Regions from separate parts of the Salinicoccus roseus genome, predicted to be linked through region 3. Evidence: predicted binding sites of a transcription regulator. Region 3 holds the regulator's gene; each other region holds the start of a gene.

Region 1 (5,818 bases), on a different contig from region 3:
CGCATTGTCCAAATAATCTGTTGGAATCGCATGATTGCCTCCGGCTTTCCAGATTGTGCTTAGTGAGGCCCTAGACCGGGAATAAATAAAAGAACGGCAAAACGGCTTCATATTAGGAAATGGAGGGTATCATGATGAACATCGATTTCGAGCATATCGAGACGAATGGAGTGGGACTCCATGTTGCAGTTTCCGGCCCCAAGGATGGAGCTCTGGTGATATTGCTCCATGGTTTCCCCGAGTTCTGGTTCAGCTGGAGAAGACAGATCCGTGAGTTGGCCGAAGCGGGATATAGGGTCGTCGCCCCCGACCAGCGTGGATATAATAAAAGTGACAAGCCGGATGGGGTCAGGGCTTACCACATCGATACGCTCAGGAATGATATCATCGGGCTCATCCACTACTTTGGACATAAGGATGCAGCCATCATCGGCCACGATTGGGGCGGTGCGGTAGGCTGGCATCTGGTGAGCACGCATCCCGAACTGGTTCGGGGCTTTGTGGCAATCAACATGCCGCACTTGCCGGTATTTCCCAAAGTCATGCTGACGACACCCCTGCAGTGGCTGAGGAGCTCATACATGCTGTTCTTCCAGATTCCGAAAGTACCGGAGAAGATCATGAGCAGCAACGATTACCGGTATATGGAGCAGGCCCTTAAGATGACGAGTAGAAAAGGGACATTCACAGAAGAGGAGCTTGGTGCATATAAGATTGCTTGGGCAAGGCCCAAGACGCTGACGAGCATGCTGAACTGGTATCGTGCAATGCCCTCCAGCATGAAGAGTGGGCGGAAGCACGATATCGAAGTGCCCGTAAAGATCATATGGGGCAAAGGTGACCAGTTCCTTTCCAGCAAGCTGGCAGAGGAGAGCCTTAAGCTCATCGACAGCGATGCTGTAATCTGGGTCGAGGATGCGACACATTGGGTCCATCAGGAACAGCCTGAATTCGTCAATGACCAACTCCTCCGCTTCCTGAATAAAACCGCTTCCCAGATCATAAGTTGATCATCATTCTGCGCAGCCTACGGCTGTGCTTTTTTATTTTCCTTAATGACGCAAATTAATGTGAAAAAAATAACAAAAACTATTGCATATGTGATAATATTCACATATAATGAACCTATAGAAAAGAACGGATAACAGAGAGGAGAAATACAAATGATCAGACGGTTTAGGGAAAATAAGGCGAGCAAATATGTATTACTTATTTTGAGGATATTCCTCGGGTTTGGCTGGTTTACGAGTGGTTTGGGCAAAGTGATGAATGGCTTCGATGCTTCAGGATATCTGCAGAATGCAGTCCAGAATCCTGTAGTCGGTCCGGACGGCAGTGCAGTCTATCCGTGGTATACATTCCTTGTGGAAAATGTCTTTCTGCCGATGGCACCGATCGTCAACGTCATGATTCCATGGGGTGAAGTGCTTGTCGGACTCGGATTGCTTCTCGGGGGACTGACCGCATATGCTGCATTCTTCGGACTGATGATGAACTTCGCATTCCTGTTTGCAGGCACAGTCTCAGTAAACCCGCTCTACATCCTCATCGGCTTGGTCATACTTGCTGGAGGCCACAAGGCGGGAAGCCTCGGAGTGGACCACTTCCTGTATCGTGAGAATGAAGATGGCACATCCCGCAGGTTCAAGTTCCCGACGAGAAAGCGCGAAGTGACTGAATAGTTCATGTTTCATCAAGGACCCAGTTCCATATGGAGCCGGGTCTTTTGCCGCGTCTCATTCCCGTGGGTCGTCCCTGACCTTCTATTGAGTATTCACCCCATCCCGGTTATGATTGATTTAACAGCTATGAAAATGGGGTATGATGATGAAATTCCTGAAAACAATAAGAAACAGCATATGGGTCATTCCTGTGATCTATTGTCTGATGGCGCTTGCTTTGGCTCTGATTGTCGTCTACATAGACATGAAGATACTGCCGCTGCTCAACTTCGAGCTGGCGTTTTTCCTGGCGACATCGGTCGATCTGGCCAAAGAGATCCTCGGTTCGATTTCGGGGGCACTGTTGACGATGACAACGATTACGTTCTCCACCATCATGGTAGTGCTGACTACATATTCATCCCAGTTCTCCCCACGGGTGCTCACCAACTTTGTGAATGACAGGAGGACGATGCGGGTCCTTGGTGTCTTCATGGGCGGTTTTCTGTATTCGATCCTGTCCCTGGCCTTCATGCAGCAGGCCACATTCGAAGGGGAAGTCATTTCGGCGATTGTGGCGGTCATGCTTGCCGTACTCTGCCTTTTCTTCTTTGCGTACTTCATCCATTTCGTCGCTTCCAGCATACAGGTCAGCAACCTCATCAATTCTCTCGTCGAGGATGTGAAGGACGAGATAGAAAAGGAAGAAAAGAGGATCGATCAGGATCATGTTGCAGTAAGCGGGCTGAAGCCGGAGGTGGTGGAGTCGTATGACGCGACGACTGCACTCCAGTCCGAAGACTTCGGATTCATTCAGTTCATGAACCATGACAGGCTGTTTGAATGGGCCGAGGAGAACGGGGCTGTCATCCATGTCGAGCAGCTGGTGGGGGAGTTTGTGACGACCTCTACCATCCTTATCACCATCCATCACGATGAAGGGACTGAAATCCCGGACAGTCTGATCAGGAATATTGAGCTCGGCAAGGAACGGAGCGTATATCAGGATGTCGACTATGGCCTGCAGAAGATTGTGGATGTTGCGATACGTGCGCTGTCCCCCGGGATCAATGACCCCAACACCGCTGTCCAGTGCATCCACTACCTTTCCGAAGCGCTCATAAAGAATTTCAAATATACCGGTACGTACGTCATATACAATGATGAAAAGCATCTGGGACGACTGGTGGTTAGAAGAAGCAGTGTGGAAGATAAACTCTATAAGATGCTGTCGCAGATCAGTTTCTACGGGAGGCAGGATGTGACGATCCTCAGGACGCTCATTGAGGCTCTCGAGAATATCGCCCTGAATAGTACAGATGATGTGAAGCGGGATATAGAAGCATTCAGCCGCTATGTATATGATGGTTTCGATGAGGGTGTACTGTATGATATTGATTACAAATATATCAATGAGAGGCAAGTCCGTTTAAGTGAAGCGTTGAACAGGGCGGAGTAATATGGACATATTGATGGAATGGTACCCGATGGGAGTGGGGTACCATTTTTAATGCGGATTTCTAGTGGCTGGTCTAAATATTTCATTTCAGGGTATAAGTACGTATTGAAAAGAAGAAAAGGGGATGAATGTTGATGAGAATATTACTGACCGGTGCGTCCGGATATATTGGCGGAAATCTTCTGGAGAAGCTCAAAGAAAATCATGAGATCATAGCGATCTCCAGACATGCGGATAATAAGGAAGACGAAGAGAATGTCACATGGAAGGAAGCGGATCTCTATTCACAGATAGATATCGAGAATGTGATGGAGGATATAGATATTGCAGTATACCTCGTCCATTCCATGCAGCCCTCATCAAAGCTTTCGCAGGCGAAGTTCGCAGATATGGATGCGATACTCGCAGATAATTTCGCATGGGCTGCCAAGCAGAAGGGCGTGAAGCGGATCGTCTATCTGAGCGGCATCATTCCGGATGATGATACACTTTCAGAACACCTGGCAAGCCGACTGGAATGTGAAAGGATACTTGGTGCCTACGGGATTCCCGTGACCACACTGCGTGCCGGACTGATTGTGGGACCGAAGGGGTCTTCCTTCCCGATCCTCCACAACCTGGTGAAGCGCCTGCCGGGGCTTCTGCTCCCATCCTGGGCATACAACAGGACGCACCCGGTGGCACTGAAGGATGTCATTACAGGTTTGACTCGGGTAATCGAAAGGGAGTCCAGCCGAAATGAATCCATCGATATCGGCGGGCCCGAGGAAAAGTCCTACAGACAACTTTTTGAAGAGACGGCGGAAGTCATGGGCAAAAAGCTGCCGATGATCGATGTGCCGATCATCCCGATCACACTTTCCAAGCTCTGGGTCAGCCTGATTGCGCAGAAGCCGAAAGAGATGGTCTACCCATTACTTGAAAGTCTTTCGCATAACATGGTGATGAGGGATGAGAACTGCGTAGAGGGCATATCAGATGCACCAACGAGCTTCAAGGACAGTGTCCGTATCGCGCTGGATGATGAAATAGATTCAAGCACCAAAAAAGGCATTGAAATCATACAGAAAAGCGACATAGAGAAGAACGATGTGAAATCCGTCCAGCGTATAAGGATTCCAAAGCAATGGACGATAAATGATACAGCCGACTACTATGTGAACTGGCTGTCCCGAATCGGAGGGAAATTCATAAGTACGCGTGTGAAGGACAAGGAGACATCAATTGCACTGCCTCTGTTCAAATCGCCGATCCTAATTCTGGAGAAATCGGAGGAGCGTTCGTATGAAGACCGGATCCTCTACTACATTAAAGGAGGAAAGTTCTCCCAGACTAGGGAGGACGGCCGGGCGCGCCTCGAGTTCCGCCGTGTGCTGGATACGGATGAAGTATTGATTGCCATCCACGAGTACGAACCGACGCTTCCATGGATCCTCTATACTGTTACGCAGGCGAAAATCCACCTGCTGGTCATGAAGGCTTTCGGGTTTGAAACACGCTTGCTTGCAAACATGCTGGATTCACAGTATGCGAAATATGTCTCCAACCCTAATGCAGAATAGATGGAAAGGAAGACAACAGGATAATTTCCCGGGAAATATGAAGAAGACGAAAAAAGACAGCAGGTCCGCTAGGTGGGGCCTGCTGTCTTCTGCATTTTTGGAGACCGTGCCCGATACCACTGCCAACACAGTATGATGATCAATCCGACATCGATGACATCACCGCCATAGTACATCAATAGTGCGCCGCTTTCTCCTGCATCCTTTGGGATGCCTTCGGGAGGCGCTGCGTAGATGAGCTTGGATAGCACTTTATGGAAACCGAGTGCAAGTATGAGCACGAGGGCCCGGTACATGTAGCTGTATCTATGCGTTGTGATATCGATGTAGATAAGTGAGATTGTGAATAGATACCCTGCAAGGAAGACATGCAGGTGGATCAGGGCATAGAGCCATGCCGACATGTGCATCATCGTGAACAGGCCGGTCATATAGATCAGGAACAGGCCGCCGATGTTCAGAGTGGCTGCAACCAGCGGATTGGTGATGAAGCTGATATGGCGGCTGTTGAGCAGACGGCTCAATTTTTTCGCTGATCGGACATTTAGAGTGCGCATGAGCAATGTCATCGGCCTGCCGAATACGAGGAGAAGCGGAGCCAGCATGCCCACCAGCAGATGCCCCATCATATGTGCAGTGAAATTCGTATGCGACAGTTGGGCGAGCGGCCCGGTGAGGGCGGAAGCAGCCAGGACAACCCCGGCCGACCATAATATAAAACGGTGGAAGGGCCATTTTTTGTGCTTCTTACCCGATATATACATACCAGCCGGGTACAGGATCAGGGCAGCAAGCGCAATTAAGGCGGCAGCTATTTCGATGGGGAGGAAGTTTGCGTGTTCCATATCATCGGGCCTCACTTGGTTTCATATGCTTCCTGGCCTGAGTGAACAGAACAGTGCCGATGATCAGCAGCATGAGGCCGGAAATGTTCCAAGCCAAGTCGTAGGGCAATATTTCGACCCCATATCGCACCTGGTGGATCTGCAGCAGCTTATGGTTCACGATTCCATCAAATACCTGGAATCCTCCAAGCCCGAGGAATAATGATGCAGTCCATGTCCGCATATGGGCAATATGCCGCCGCTGTATATCTGCAAACATGAACAGGCCGGCAACCAGCGCAAACAGTGCAA
Region 2 (5,818 bases), on a different contig from region 3:
TGATGTATTCATCCCCCCGGCCGAGCTCTTCCGCCACATTCACGAGGAAGAGTATGGCTTCCGTTTCTCTCAGCGTGTTCCGTGCCACTTTCATCATATGTTCCCCAAGCTGATGCTTCGGCTTGTGGATGCCGGGCGTATCTATGAAGATCATCTGACTCGTCTCAGTCGTATGGACACCCTGTATCTTGTTCCTTGTCGTCTGGGGCTTGTCGGACATGATGGCCACCTTCTGCCCGAGGACTTTATTCATGAAAGTGGATTTGCCGACGTTCGGCCGTCCGATGATGCTTATGAATCCCGATTTGAATTCGTTTTCTGTCATAGTTCCATATCCTTCCCAGAAAAGCCGAGCGGCAGCAGATCATCCACGGAGCGTTTGATGACTTTACCGGCCGCATTCGCCAAGTATACAGGCATATCATCGTCACAGAGTTCCTTCATGACCTGGCGGCAAGTACCGCAGGGGCTTGAAGGCTCTTCAGAATCCGTAATGACCACAATCGCCTTGAATTTCTTGATATCATTGGAATAGGCGCTTACCAGTGCACTGCGCTCTGCGCATATCGTTGCCGGATAGGCGGCGTTTTCTATATTCGCCCCATAGATGTACTGGTCATCTTCAGTGATGAGCAGTGCACCCACATTAAATTTTGAATATGGTGTATAGGCGCGGCTCTGCGCCACCTTCGCCTCTTCCAGCCATTCTTCCTTGAATATTCCATCATTCATAAAAACATCTCCTCATTAAATCAGGTAGGGTATAAATACAATCAGACCGATGACGACGGCATATACTGCAGACAGCAGCACCCCGGCCGCCCCTGCATCCTTGGCGGCCTTGGCCATCGGATGGATGGTGTCGGTGGACAGATCTACTGCAGCTTCGACTGCTGTGTTGAATGCCTCAGCAATAAGCACAAGGAACACCGCACTGACGATGAACAGCCAGCCGGTGCGGTCAAGTCCCACAATCATCCCGAGGATGACCGCCAGACCTCCAAACACGAGGTGTACGATGAAATGCGTATCCTTCTGCATCAGCCACCGGAGACCCATGAAAGCATATTTGAACCTGTTGTAGAGCCTCATATCAATCTTCCCGGGTTACACCGAAGGCATCGAGTATTTCGTCCTGGAGCCGGTTCATCTCCTTCTCCTCATCCGCTTCCATGTGATCGTAGCCGAGCAGGTGGAGGAAGCCATGGAGCGTAAGGAACATCAATTCCCTCTTATAGCTGTGGCCATATTCCTCAGCCTGGGACTTCGCACGATCCGTGCAGATGATGATGTCACCGAGCATCCGCGGGGCATCTTCATGGATGACATTGTCATCCTCATCCTCCATTGCGAAGCTGATCACATCCGTGACGGCGTCCTTTTCCCGATAGTTCCGGTTGATCTCCTGTATTTCCTCTTCATCGACAAAGGAGACGCTGATCTCCGCGTCATCCGTTTCATTCAGATGCCCATAGGCGAAACTGATCAGCGACTCGATTTCCCCCCTCTGGCTTTCATCCGTAAAACTGCCGTCATCCATGAAATCTATAGCTATCAAGCGGATCACTCCTTCTCATATGCTTTGATGATTTTTGATACAAGTGGATGGCGTACGACATCCGATTCATCCATCTTATTCACTGCGATTCCCCTGACATCGGAAAGCAGCCTGACGGATTCGACAAGACCGCTCTTCGTGGATCCCGGGAGATCGATCTGCGTCTCGTCGCCGGTGACGACCATCTTCGATCCGAATCCGAGCCGTGTGAGGAACATCTTCATCTGCATTTCTGTAGTATTCTGTGCTTCATCCAGAATTACAAATGCCTCATTCAAAGTCCGGCCACGCATGTAGGCAAGCGGCGCCACCTCTATGACACCGCGTTCTATGAGGCGGTCCGTCTGCTCTGCGCCGAGTACCGTGTGGAGGCCATCATAGAGCGGCCGAAGATAGGGATCCACCTTTTCCTTGAGGTCGCCCGGCAGGAAGCCCAGGTTCTCCCCTGCTTCCACCGCTGGACGTGTCAGAACGATCCGTTTCACACTATTTTCACGGAGCATCTGGCAAGCCAGTACGACAGCGAGGAATGTCTTGCCTGTACCTGCAGGGCCGATGCCGAATGTCAGGTCATGGCGTTTGATGTTTTCTATATACAGGCGCTGCCCGGTCGTCTTCGCACGGATGCTCTTCCCTTTTACATCACGGGCGATCTCTTCATTATAGAGATCCGCAAGGTATTCGATCGTACCCTTGCGTGCCATCATCGCTGCAGACTGGACGTCCCTGAGATTGATGGACATCCCCCGCTGGATGATTTTAAGCAGGTTGATCAGTACATCTTCCGTCAATTCGACGTTTTGATCATCAGCACCATCAACGGTGATTTCATTGCCGAGGGTGTGGATCGTCACATCGAACTCCTCTTCCAGAAAAGTAATATGCTGATCATTTGCACCTATAAGTGCCTGAGCCTCGTCCAGGCTGTCTATATTTATAATATTAGGCATGCGTAAACCCCTTTTTCAGAAAGTCTCTTTCCCCTTAAATTTACCACTAAGCCACCGCTACTGCAATGAATTAGTGCAGGTAGGGATGGTTCCAGAAAGTCCCGGAAGATCATTTCATCACCAGTACGTCCAGTTCAGAAATGATATTATTCGCAGCACTTCTGAAAGACAGGAAGGCTCCTGCTTCCACCTGTTTCCGATCAGCAAAGTCTATGGTCAGGTGCATCCCCGCCTCCTTCCCATGCGTAATCACCCGATGGACTTTGACTTCCTTTACACCTTCCGGAAGCGATGGTAGGCGGACCTTGTCCGTATCCAACCGTTCCTCGAGTTCAGCATGGTCCCCTTCAATAAAGGCAGCCAGTGCATCAATCAACAGGCGTTTTTTCGGTGCATTGCCGCAGTCCTTTGGAAAAAGTATGTGTACACCCTTCCCTGTAATGATGGTTTCCATTGAGATCCCCTCCTTCCAATACCTTTTACCCGCCCCGCAAGTTATTACAATATGATGAACAAGGATTTACATTGTTAATTTTGTCACAAAATATCAATTGTTTTCTGATCACTTTGATTTATATTGGAAGTAACAGGTAAAGGAGCGATGGTAATGAAACCAGAAATCAGAATTCCGGACTTCAACGAAGTCCCTTTCATAGTCATTTGGGAATTGACGCGCGCATGTGAACTGCATTGCCTGCACTGCAGGGCTGAAGCACAGGTTGAACGCAATCCCTACGAACTGTCCACTGAAGAAGGCAAGCGGCTTATAGACGATATCGCCGCAATGGAGTACCCGATGCTCGTATTCACCGGCGGAGATCCGCTGATGCGGACGGATGTATTCGAACTTGCAGAATATGCCGTGGAAAAAGGTGTCAGGGTTTCGATGACGCCGAGCGCCACACCGAATGTCACGAAGGAAGCGATGCAGAAGGCGAAGGATGTCGGACTGAGCCGATGGGCATTCAGCCTGGACGGCCATAACAAGCAGGTCCATGACCATTTCAGAGGGACTGAAGGAAGCTTCGACTTGACGATGAAAGCCATCAGCTATCTGAACGAACTTGGTATGCCGCTTCAGATCAATACGGTGATTTCAAACTATAACATCGAATACCTTGAAGAAATGAGGGAGATGGTCGAATCCCTCAACTGCGTGCTGTGGAGCGTGTTCTTCCTCGTACCGACAGGACGTGGGAAGAACGAGGATATGATCACCCCCGCCCAGCATGAGCAGGTATTCAGATGGCTGAATAAGATCAAGGACGAAGTCCCTTTCGACATCAAGACGACAGCCGCCCAGCACTACCGCCGGGTGGTCATACAGGATCAGATGCGTAAGAATAAGGATCCCGATGCGCAGATCCGCTACATGGATGCCCTCAGCGAAGGCAAAACAGGTACGATCGATGGCCTTGGACGCGCACCGAAAGGCGTCAACGACGGCAATGGATTCGTCTTCATTTCGCACATCGGCCATGTCTATCCAAGTGGATTGCTGCCGGTCAACTGCGGCAACGTGCGCGTCGACAAGCTGTCCGACATATACAGGAACTCGCCGATACTCAAAAGCCTCAGGAACCCTGACCTTTATAAGGGCAAATGCGGCGTCTGCGAATTCAGGCATGTCTGCGGCGGCTCCCGCTCAAGGGCCTATGCCGCCACTGGAGATTACCTTGAGAGCGAGCCTTACTGTGTATATATACCGAAAGCCTACCGAAAAAAGAAAAAGAAGGTCACGGAGAACTGACCGGGTGACATCAACGACTTGAAAGGGAACGCTATAGCGTGCCCTTTCTGTGTGTATCAGTGTATTTTTACTCTTTAATACTGTTATAATGGCTATAAGAAATAGGAGGGATATCCATGGAAAACCAACTTATCGTCCCCCACCTATGGTTTGACACGGAAGCAGAAGACGCAGTCGAATTCTACATGTCCATATTCCCGGAATCAAAGCTTACCGACCGTACGACATTGCACGATACGCCGTCCGGTGATGCACAGCAGCTTTCTTTTGAACTCTATGGCTATAAATTCATGGTCATCAACGCGGGCCCCTACTTCACGTTCAACCCATCCATCTCTTTCTTCATCAATTTCGACCCCTTAAAAGATGAGGAGGCAGAGCGGAATCTGGAGAAGACCTGGAACGCTTTGATTGACGGTGGCACTGCACTGATGCCGCTCGATGAATACCCCTTCAGCAAGAAATACGGCTGGGTCGAGGACAAGTTTGGAGTCTCATGGCAGCTCATACTTGGAGGTCCCGAGACGGGCGATTGGCCGAATATCGTCCCTTCCCTGATGTTCATCGATCAGAATCTCAGGAAATGCGAAGACGCCTTGGAATTCTATCTTTCAGTCTTCGAAAACTCCCGCATGGGGGAAATCGCCAGATTTCCGGAGGATACGCCTCCTCACCTGCCCGGCTCCGTAATGTACTCCGATTTCATGATCGAAGGCCAGTGGTTCTCCGCAATGGACAGTGCCGGCCCGCATGAATTCAACTTCAATGAAGCGATCTCCCTTATGGTGCTATGTGAGGACCAGAAGGCGGTCGACTACTACTGGAACGCGTTATCCGCAGAGCCGGAAGCGGAACAGTGCGGCTGGCTCAAGGACAAATTCGGTGTATCATGGCAGATCATCCCGAAGGAAATGAATAAGATGATTTCGAATGGCTCACCGGAACAGTTACGGAAAGTCACTCAGGCTTTCCTCGAGATGAAGAAGATCGACCTTGAAGCACTGAAACAGGCGTATGAAAGTTGACACAGGAAAGGGACCAGATGGATAGCAATCCATCTGGTCCCTTTTTTCTGCCTGGCTGCTCAATCCTCTTCTGTAGCATCGTCATATGCCTGGAGGGCCTTGCCGCCATATACACTGCCGGGACCGCCGCCCATGACGATGGCCACCCCTGCAATTTCAGCAACCTCTTCACGCGTTGCACCGAGCTTGATCAGCTTGTTCACATGATTGCCGATGCATCCTTCACACTTGTCTGCGATTGCGTAGGCCAGTGCGGCAAACTCCTTCGTCTTCTTATCCAGTGCACCGGATTTATAGGCCGCATCCTGAAGATCTTTAAAACTCTTCATCGTATCCGGGATGGTTTTCTGGAGCCGTTTCGTGTTGCCCTGGGCAACGGTGTTGATTTCATTGAAATGTGTCATATCCTATCACCTTTCCAACATTAAGTATGCTTCATATATTACTACAGCCTGCTGCGGAATGTCTGCCTAAACATCCGGATGAAGATATTTTTCATCCCATCTCTCAGGCAGCAGTTCCTCCAGACGGACAG
Region 3 (5,818 bases):
CCGATGATATAGCCCGACTGATAGATGTTCCAATAGTTGTTCCTGTACTTGTCGAGCCCCTGCGGACAGAACATGAATACCTGGTGGCCGTCCAATTCAAAATAATCCGGTGCCTCCCACATGAAGCCGAACTGGTCGAGTCCGGTCTTCAATTCACCCCTGTACTCGAAAGACGAAGGTGTCTCCCCTTCAAAGACGAGGAGGCGGCCGTAATCTTCCGGGGAAGCGGCCCCGAGCAGCATGAAATGCCTGCCATCCTCATGCCAGACTTTCGGATCCTTCATCAACCAGCCGTACTCGGGCGGTACGCCTTTGATGACCGGTACCGTCCTGCCCGGATGAAGGGCACCAGCCTGTGTTGTGAAGGGGGTATATTGCTGATACACCGTGTTCGAACGCACTTCAGTGTGGTAGAGGTGGATATCTTCTTCCATTACAAAAGCGGAGCCTGAATAGGCTCCGTCCGACAACATCTTTACTATTCCCCTGTTCTCAAAATAAACAAGGTCATCCGAAGTCACATGATATAGGCATCTCGTTCTTTTGTCGGCAAAGGGGGACCATTGATAGAAGATATGGTACAAGCCCTCGTGGTGGACGAATCCGGCAATCGAATTCATGCTGCCGGCGATGGGCTGTACATGGTATTTCTGCCTCCACTGGTCATCCTGTGCCTTTTCAAGCCGTTCATTCAATGAGTCATTGTCCGCTTCTCCCAACGCTTTAAACGCTTCAGTGTTCGAATCGAATTTCACCCTGAATACCTCCCTAGTCGGAATCCAAAGATTCTTCTATTGCCTTCTGTTCTGCCTTCAAATGCCTCCGATAGCCGATTTTTGAAATGTATATGCTGATTTCGTATAGTACGATCATTGGTATCGTCAGCATGATATGCGTCATCAGATCTGGTGGGGCAATAAGCGCCGCAATCACCAGCAGGATGAAATAGGCATACTTTCTGTTCTTCTTTAGGAACATCGGTGTCAACAGGCCAAGCTGTGTCAGGAAAAGCACCAGGATCGGCATCTGGAATATGACACCGAATGGCAGGACTGTCCTGAAGAGGAAGCCGAAATACTGGTTGATGCCGATGGTCGTCTCGATTCCCATATCTTCCGAAAGCTCGAAAGTGAACTGGATGATATAAGGGACAAGTACGAAGTAGCCGAAAGCCATGCCGATCAGCATGAGGATCATGACGATCGGTATGTAGCTCAGCGTCAACTTCCGTTCATTTCCGTACAATCCCGGTGCCACAAATGCCCACAGCTGGTACATGATGACCGGCAATACCACTACAAGACCGATTATGACGATCACGAGCAGATAGATCTTCAACGGGTCCGTGACCTGGAATGCGTGCATTTGGATCGACTCTGCCCATGGGGCATTCTGCATCTGGTATATCAGTGGCTTGGAGAGGAAAAACCCTATAATCAACGCGCCGACAAAGAAATACATGACAATGAGCAGACGCTTCCTCAACTCTTCCAGGTGCTCGGTAAATTCTTTTTTTTCCGAGTCTGTCATCTTACTTTTCACCTCTTTAAAAAAAGGTGGCTTTCGCCACCTCCAAATCTCTATACTTTTGTTTCTTCAGCTTTTTCAACTTCAACTGCTTCAATTTTCTTCGGCTGCTTTTTTCTCTCGAGTTCTTCTTCTTCGTCATCATCGTCCGTAGCAAGGCCCTTGGTTGCGTCTTTAAATTCCTTTAAAGTGGAGCCCATTGCGCGTCCGAACTGAGGAAGCTTCTTGGGTCCGAATATGATCAATGCTACCACAGCGATTACAATCATACTTGTCGGCCCTACTGCCATAAGCGTCCCCGGCATAAACATTTCGAGCATATTACCCCTCCTAGATATGTTTCATATAAAAGAATAGCGCCTGCAATTCAACACTCAAATCTATATTGTGTACATAGATTCCATCATTTACGTCCAATCTGATAGGTGTGAAGTTGAGTATACCCTTGATGCCCGCATCTACAAGCCGTTCAGCCATCGCCTGGCTGACCTCTGCCGGCAGGGTGAGTATCGCAACGTCTATGTTATGTCTACTGACCATATCTTCAAGTTCATCTGGATGATATACTAATGTATCGTTGATGGATGTTCCAACAATTTCATCATTGCTGTCAAAGGCGGCAACTACGTTCATTCTATCATTTATATTACTGAATTTGTAGTTTAATAACGCGCTGCCCAGATTGCCGGCACCAATGATCGCAACATTCTTCACTTCATTCCCCTGGATGTGTTCCATGAAGAAGTTCAGAAGGCTTTTGACATTGTAGCCGTACCCTTTTCTGCCAAGCTCCCCAAAATAGGAGAAGTCTCGCCTTATAGTGGCAGAGTCAATATCCAATGCCTCACTGATCTCTCTGGATGAGACTCTGTCCACACCGGATTTTTCAGAGTTCTTAAAAAATCTATAGTATAAAGGGAGACGTTTCATAGTTGCATTTGGGATTTTCTTTTTACTGTTCAAATGTCCCACACCTCGTTTATTACACTCTGTTGATATATTATAGCATATCTCGATTTTCATAGTGTAGTCAATGCCGTTTAATTTCATCGTTTTTTTAATTTATTTATTGTAGACTTGAAGAAAGTGAGGTAATGAATATGATAGTGATGCAATTGGGAAATGTAAAGAAATCATTCGGTACAGACATGATTTTTGAAAATATAAATCTTGAAATAAAAAAGGGCGAAACCGTCGGCATCGTCGGGAAGAACGGTGCCGGAAAGACCACGCTCATGAAAATGATGGCAGGCGAACTTGGGCTTGATGAGGGCCAGATCACCACTCCGAAAGGCATCTCCATCGGCTACCTGACCCAGCAGATGACACTGGAATCCTCCCAGACTGTGCGGGATGAAATGATGCGGCCGTTCTCGCACCTGCTCCGCATCCAGGAGGAAATGCAGAAAGTGACGACCTGGCTGGCAGAACATGACTACGACGATCCTGCCTACAGCGAGCAGGTGGAACGCTATGATACCCTGCAGAATTCATTCGAGTCGCAAGGAGGGTACACGATCGATGCACAGATCAAGACTGTCATCACCGGACTCAATTTCACCAAGGACGACCTCGACCGCAACGTAGATGCATTCTCGGGCGGCCAGAAGACACGCCTCGCCCTGGGGCAGATGCTGCTGTCAAAACCGGACCTGCTCCTTCTCGATGAACCGACCAACCACCTGGACATGGACACCGTGGCTTGGCTTGAACAGTACCTGAACAGTTTTACGGGTGCAATCGCAATCATCAGCCATGACCGCTACTTCCTCGACCGCACGGTCGATAAGATCTTTGAGGTGGAGATGAACCGCGGGACACTCTATCACTCGAACTATACAAAGTACGTGAAGGAAAAGGAAAAGAACTACAGCCTTCGCATGAAAGCCTATGAACATCAGCAGAAGGAGATCAAACAGCTCGAAACCTTCGTCGAAAAGAACATCGCACGGGCTTCGACGAGCAATATGGCAAAAAGCCGCCGCAAGAAGCTTGAGCAGATGGACCGGATGGATACGCCGCAGATCGACAGAAAAAGTGCACGCTTCTCCTTCGATATAAAAAGGGAGAGTGGAAACGATGTCCTCCGTATCAAGAGCCTCGACATCGGATATGAAGAGACGCTGAACAGCGGCATCACCCTGAACGTCGATAAGGGGGACCGGCTGGCGATCATCGGTCCGAATGGCATAGGAAAATCCACGCTCGTCAAAACCATTGCGAAGAAGCTGCCCCGTCATGCGGGAGAAATCATCTACGGCACGAATGTCTCCATCGGCTACTATGACCAGAAGCAGGCCGAATTCACCTCCAACAGGAATGTCCTCGAAGAACTGTGGCATGAATATCCGAACATGAATGAAAGTGATGTCCGTAAAGTGCTGGGTCGTTTCCTGTTTACGCAGGATGAGGTGATGAAGAGTGTCAACGATCTGAGCGGCGGGGAAAAGGCCCGCATCCAGCTGGCTAAACTGATGCTCGAGAAGAATAACCTGCTCATCCTTGATGAGCCCACCAACCACCTGGACATCGACAGCAAGGAAGTTCTGGAGGAGGCACTCCAGAACTTCCCCGGCACCATACTATTCGTCTCCCATGATCGGTACTTCATCGACCGCATCGCCACCAAGATAGTGGAGATGGATCTTCAGCATCTCCAGACCTACAACGGAGACTATAGCTACTATCGTCATAAGAAGGAAGAACAGGCTTCCCTCGCAATCCAAGTGGAGAATCAGGAGGACAAAGGGCCGAACGGCACGGATTATGAACAGCAGAAGCAGAAAAGGAACGAGATGCAGAAGCTGAAGCGCAGCACAAGCAGGATGGAGGAACGCATCCAGGCGTTGGAAGAAGAAATCTCAGCAACCGAACAAAGACTTGCCGAACCCGAAGTTTATGAGGACTATGAGAAGGCCTCAGAATACAATGAGCAGTTGAATCTGCAGAAGGCACAGCTCGATGAACTGATGATCGAATGGGCTGCATTGGAGGAACAGCTGGAAGAGATATAAACCTGTTGCGAACATAGGTTCCATTTTAATGGAAGTCACGGGAAATGGACTTAACCACATTTTTATTCACAGCTGAAAGTGCACAGCACTGCATAATGCAGCGATCCATCCACAGGAGTAATAAGTTATGCACATAGTTGTGCACATTTATATCCCCAGTCCCCGCGGCGTTTACACAGCTTTTCACATTTTTATCAACAAGTTATCCACAGGCTGTTTAAAACAAATGTTCCGTATTGACAATCAAGGATGATACAAGAAAGCCATGTCCCAAAATTAAGGGACATGGCTTTCTATATACTGTATTCTTCTATATCGATGAAGTTTCTGCCATTCAGATCGAGTGTACCGAAGGCATCATTATTATAGAGATGGTAGGCTGCAGCGCCGATCATCGCTGCATTGTCGGTACAATACTTCAGCTGGGGTATGCTGAGCTTTATTCCCTGCTCCTGGCAGAGCATTTCAAAGCGGGACCTCAATCCACTGTTGGCGGCGACGCCTCCTGCAATGATCAGGTGGTCCACTCCATAGTTTCCGACAGCCATCATGGTCTTTTTCGTCAGCACATCAACGACGCTCTCCTGGAAACTTGTCGCCACATCCGCTTTATTTATTGTGATGTCCTTCTGCCTGTAGTTGTGCAGTGTGTTGATGACTGAAGACTTCAGTCCGCTGAAGCTGAAATCATAGCTGCCCGGTTCCAGGTAGGGTCTTGGAAAGTTGAAAGTATCTTCCCCTTCCCTGCTCAGACGGTCGATATGGGGGCCGCCGGGATAAGGAAGACCGATGACCCTCGCAACCTTGTCATAAGCCTCCCCCACCGCATCGTCCCTTGTTTCTCCGATGACCTCGAAAGACATGTGATCCTTCATATAAATCAGCTCGGTATGCCCTCCAGAAACAATGAGGGAGATGAGAGGAAATTTGAGTTCCTCTTCCAGCTGATTCGCATATATGTGGCCTGCGATATGATGGACGGGAATGAGGGGGAGGTCATGGGCAAAGCTGAATGCCTTGGCAGCATTGATGCCGACCAGCAATGCGCCGATCAGTCCCGGCCCTTCCGTTACTGCTACAGCGGAAAGGTCTGACGGCAGGAATCCTGCTTCCTCCAGTGCCTGCTCAATCACTACTGTGATGGTTTCAACATGGTGTCTCGAAGCCACTTCCGGTACCACACCACCGAAACGCTTATGGCTTTCTATCTGGCTGACGACCACATTCGACAATATTTCATTCCCATTCTTCACGATACTGCACGCCGTTTCATCACA

Evidence for each region. The regulator Rex, encoded in region 3, represses fermentation and respiration genes when NADH is low (regulators of the CRP and FNR family bind a similar motif). The targets are predictions, from matches to a motif close to TTGTGAAATATTTCACAA.
Region 1: the regulator Rex is predicted to act here: its motif matches at 1,099-1,116, upstream of EDC33_RS11245 (DoxX family membrane protein).
Region 2: the regulator Rex is predicted to act here: its motif matches at 3,034-3,051, upstream of EDC33_RS02325 (TIGR04053 family radical SAM/SPASM domain-containing protein).

What each region holds. Positions count from the first base shown of each region.
Region 1 covers NZ_RKQJ01000004.1:53,102-58,919, reverse strand. Annotated here, with positions in the region: gene EDC33_RS11255 (YfiT family bacillithiol transferase) at 1-16, shown strand, start outside; gene EDC33_RS11250 (alpha/beta fold hydrolase) at 132-1,010, shown strand; gene EDC33_RS11245 (DoxX family membrane protein) at 1,164-1,682, shown strand; gene EDC33_RS11240 (DUF2254 domain-containing protein) at 1,828-3,120, shown strand; gene EDC33_RS11235 (NAD-dependent epimerase/dehydratase family protein) at 3,252-4,682, shown strand; gene EDC33_RS11230 (cytochrome c oxidase assembly protein) at 4,751-5,527, opposite strand; gene EDC33_RS11225 (DUF2243 domain-containing protein) at 5,529-5,818, opposite strand, start outside.
Region 2 covers NZ_RKQJ01000001.1:424,075-429,892, forward strand. Annotated here, with positions in the region: gene era (GTPase Era) at 1-325, opposite strand, end outside; gene cdd (cytidine deaminase) at 322-732, opposite strand; gene EDC33_RS02305 (diacylglycerol kinase) at 748-1,092, opposite strand; gene ybeY (rRNA maturation RNase YbeY) at 1,094-1,558, opposite strand; gene EDC33_RS02315 (PhoH family protein) at 1,564-2,508, opposite strand; gene EDC33_RS02320 (hypothetical protein) at 2,618-2,962, opposite strand; gene EDC33_RS02325 (TIGR04053 family radical SAM/SPASM domain-containing protein) at 3,116-4,258, shown strand; gene EDC33_RS02330 (VOC family protein) at 4,375-5,283, shown strand; gene EDC33_RS02335 (carboxymuconolactone decarboxylase family protein) at 5,343-5,687, opposite strand; gene EDC33_RS02340 (cytidine deaminase family protein) at 5,754-5,818, opposite strand, start outside.
Region 3 covers NZ_RKQJ01000003.1:348,841-354,658, forward strand. Annotated here, with positions in the region: gene EDC33_RS10915 (glycoside hydrolase family 32 protein) at 1-755, opposite strand, end outside; gene tatC (twin-arginine translocase subunit TatC) at 769-1,530, opposite strand; gene EDC33_RS10925 (twin-arginine translocase TatA/TatE family subunit) at 1,581-1,817, opposite strand; gene EDC33_RS10930 (redox-sensing transcriptional repressor Rex) at 1,858-2,550, opposite strand; gene EDC33_RS10935 (ABC-F family ATP-binding cassette domain-containing protein) at 2,628-4,541, shown strand; gene tsaD (tRNA (adenosine(37)-N6)-threonylcarbamoyltransferase complex transferase subunit TsaD) at 4,835-5,818, opposite strand, start outside.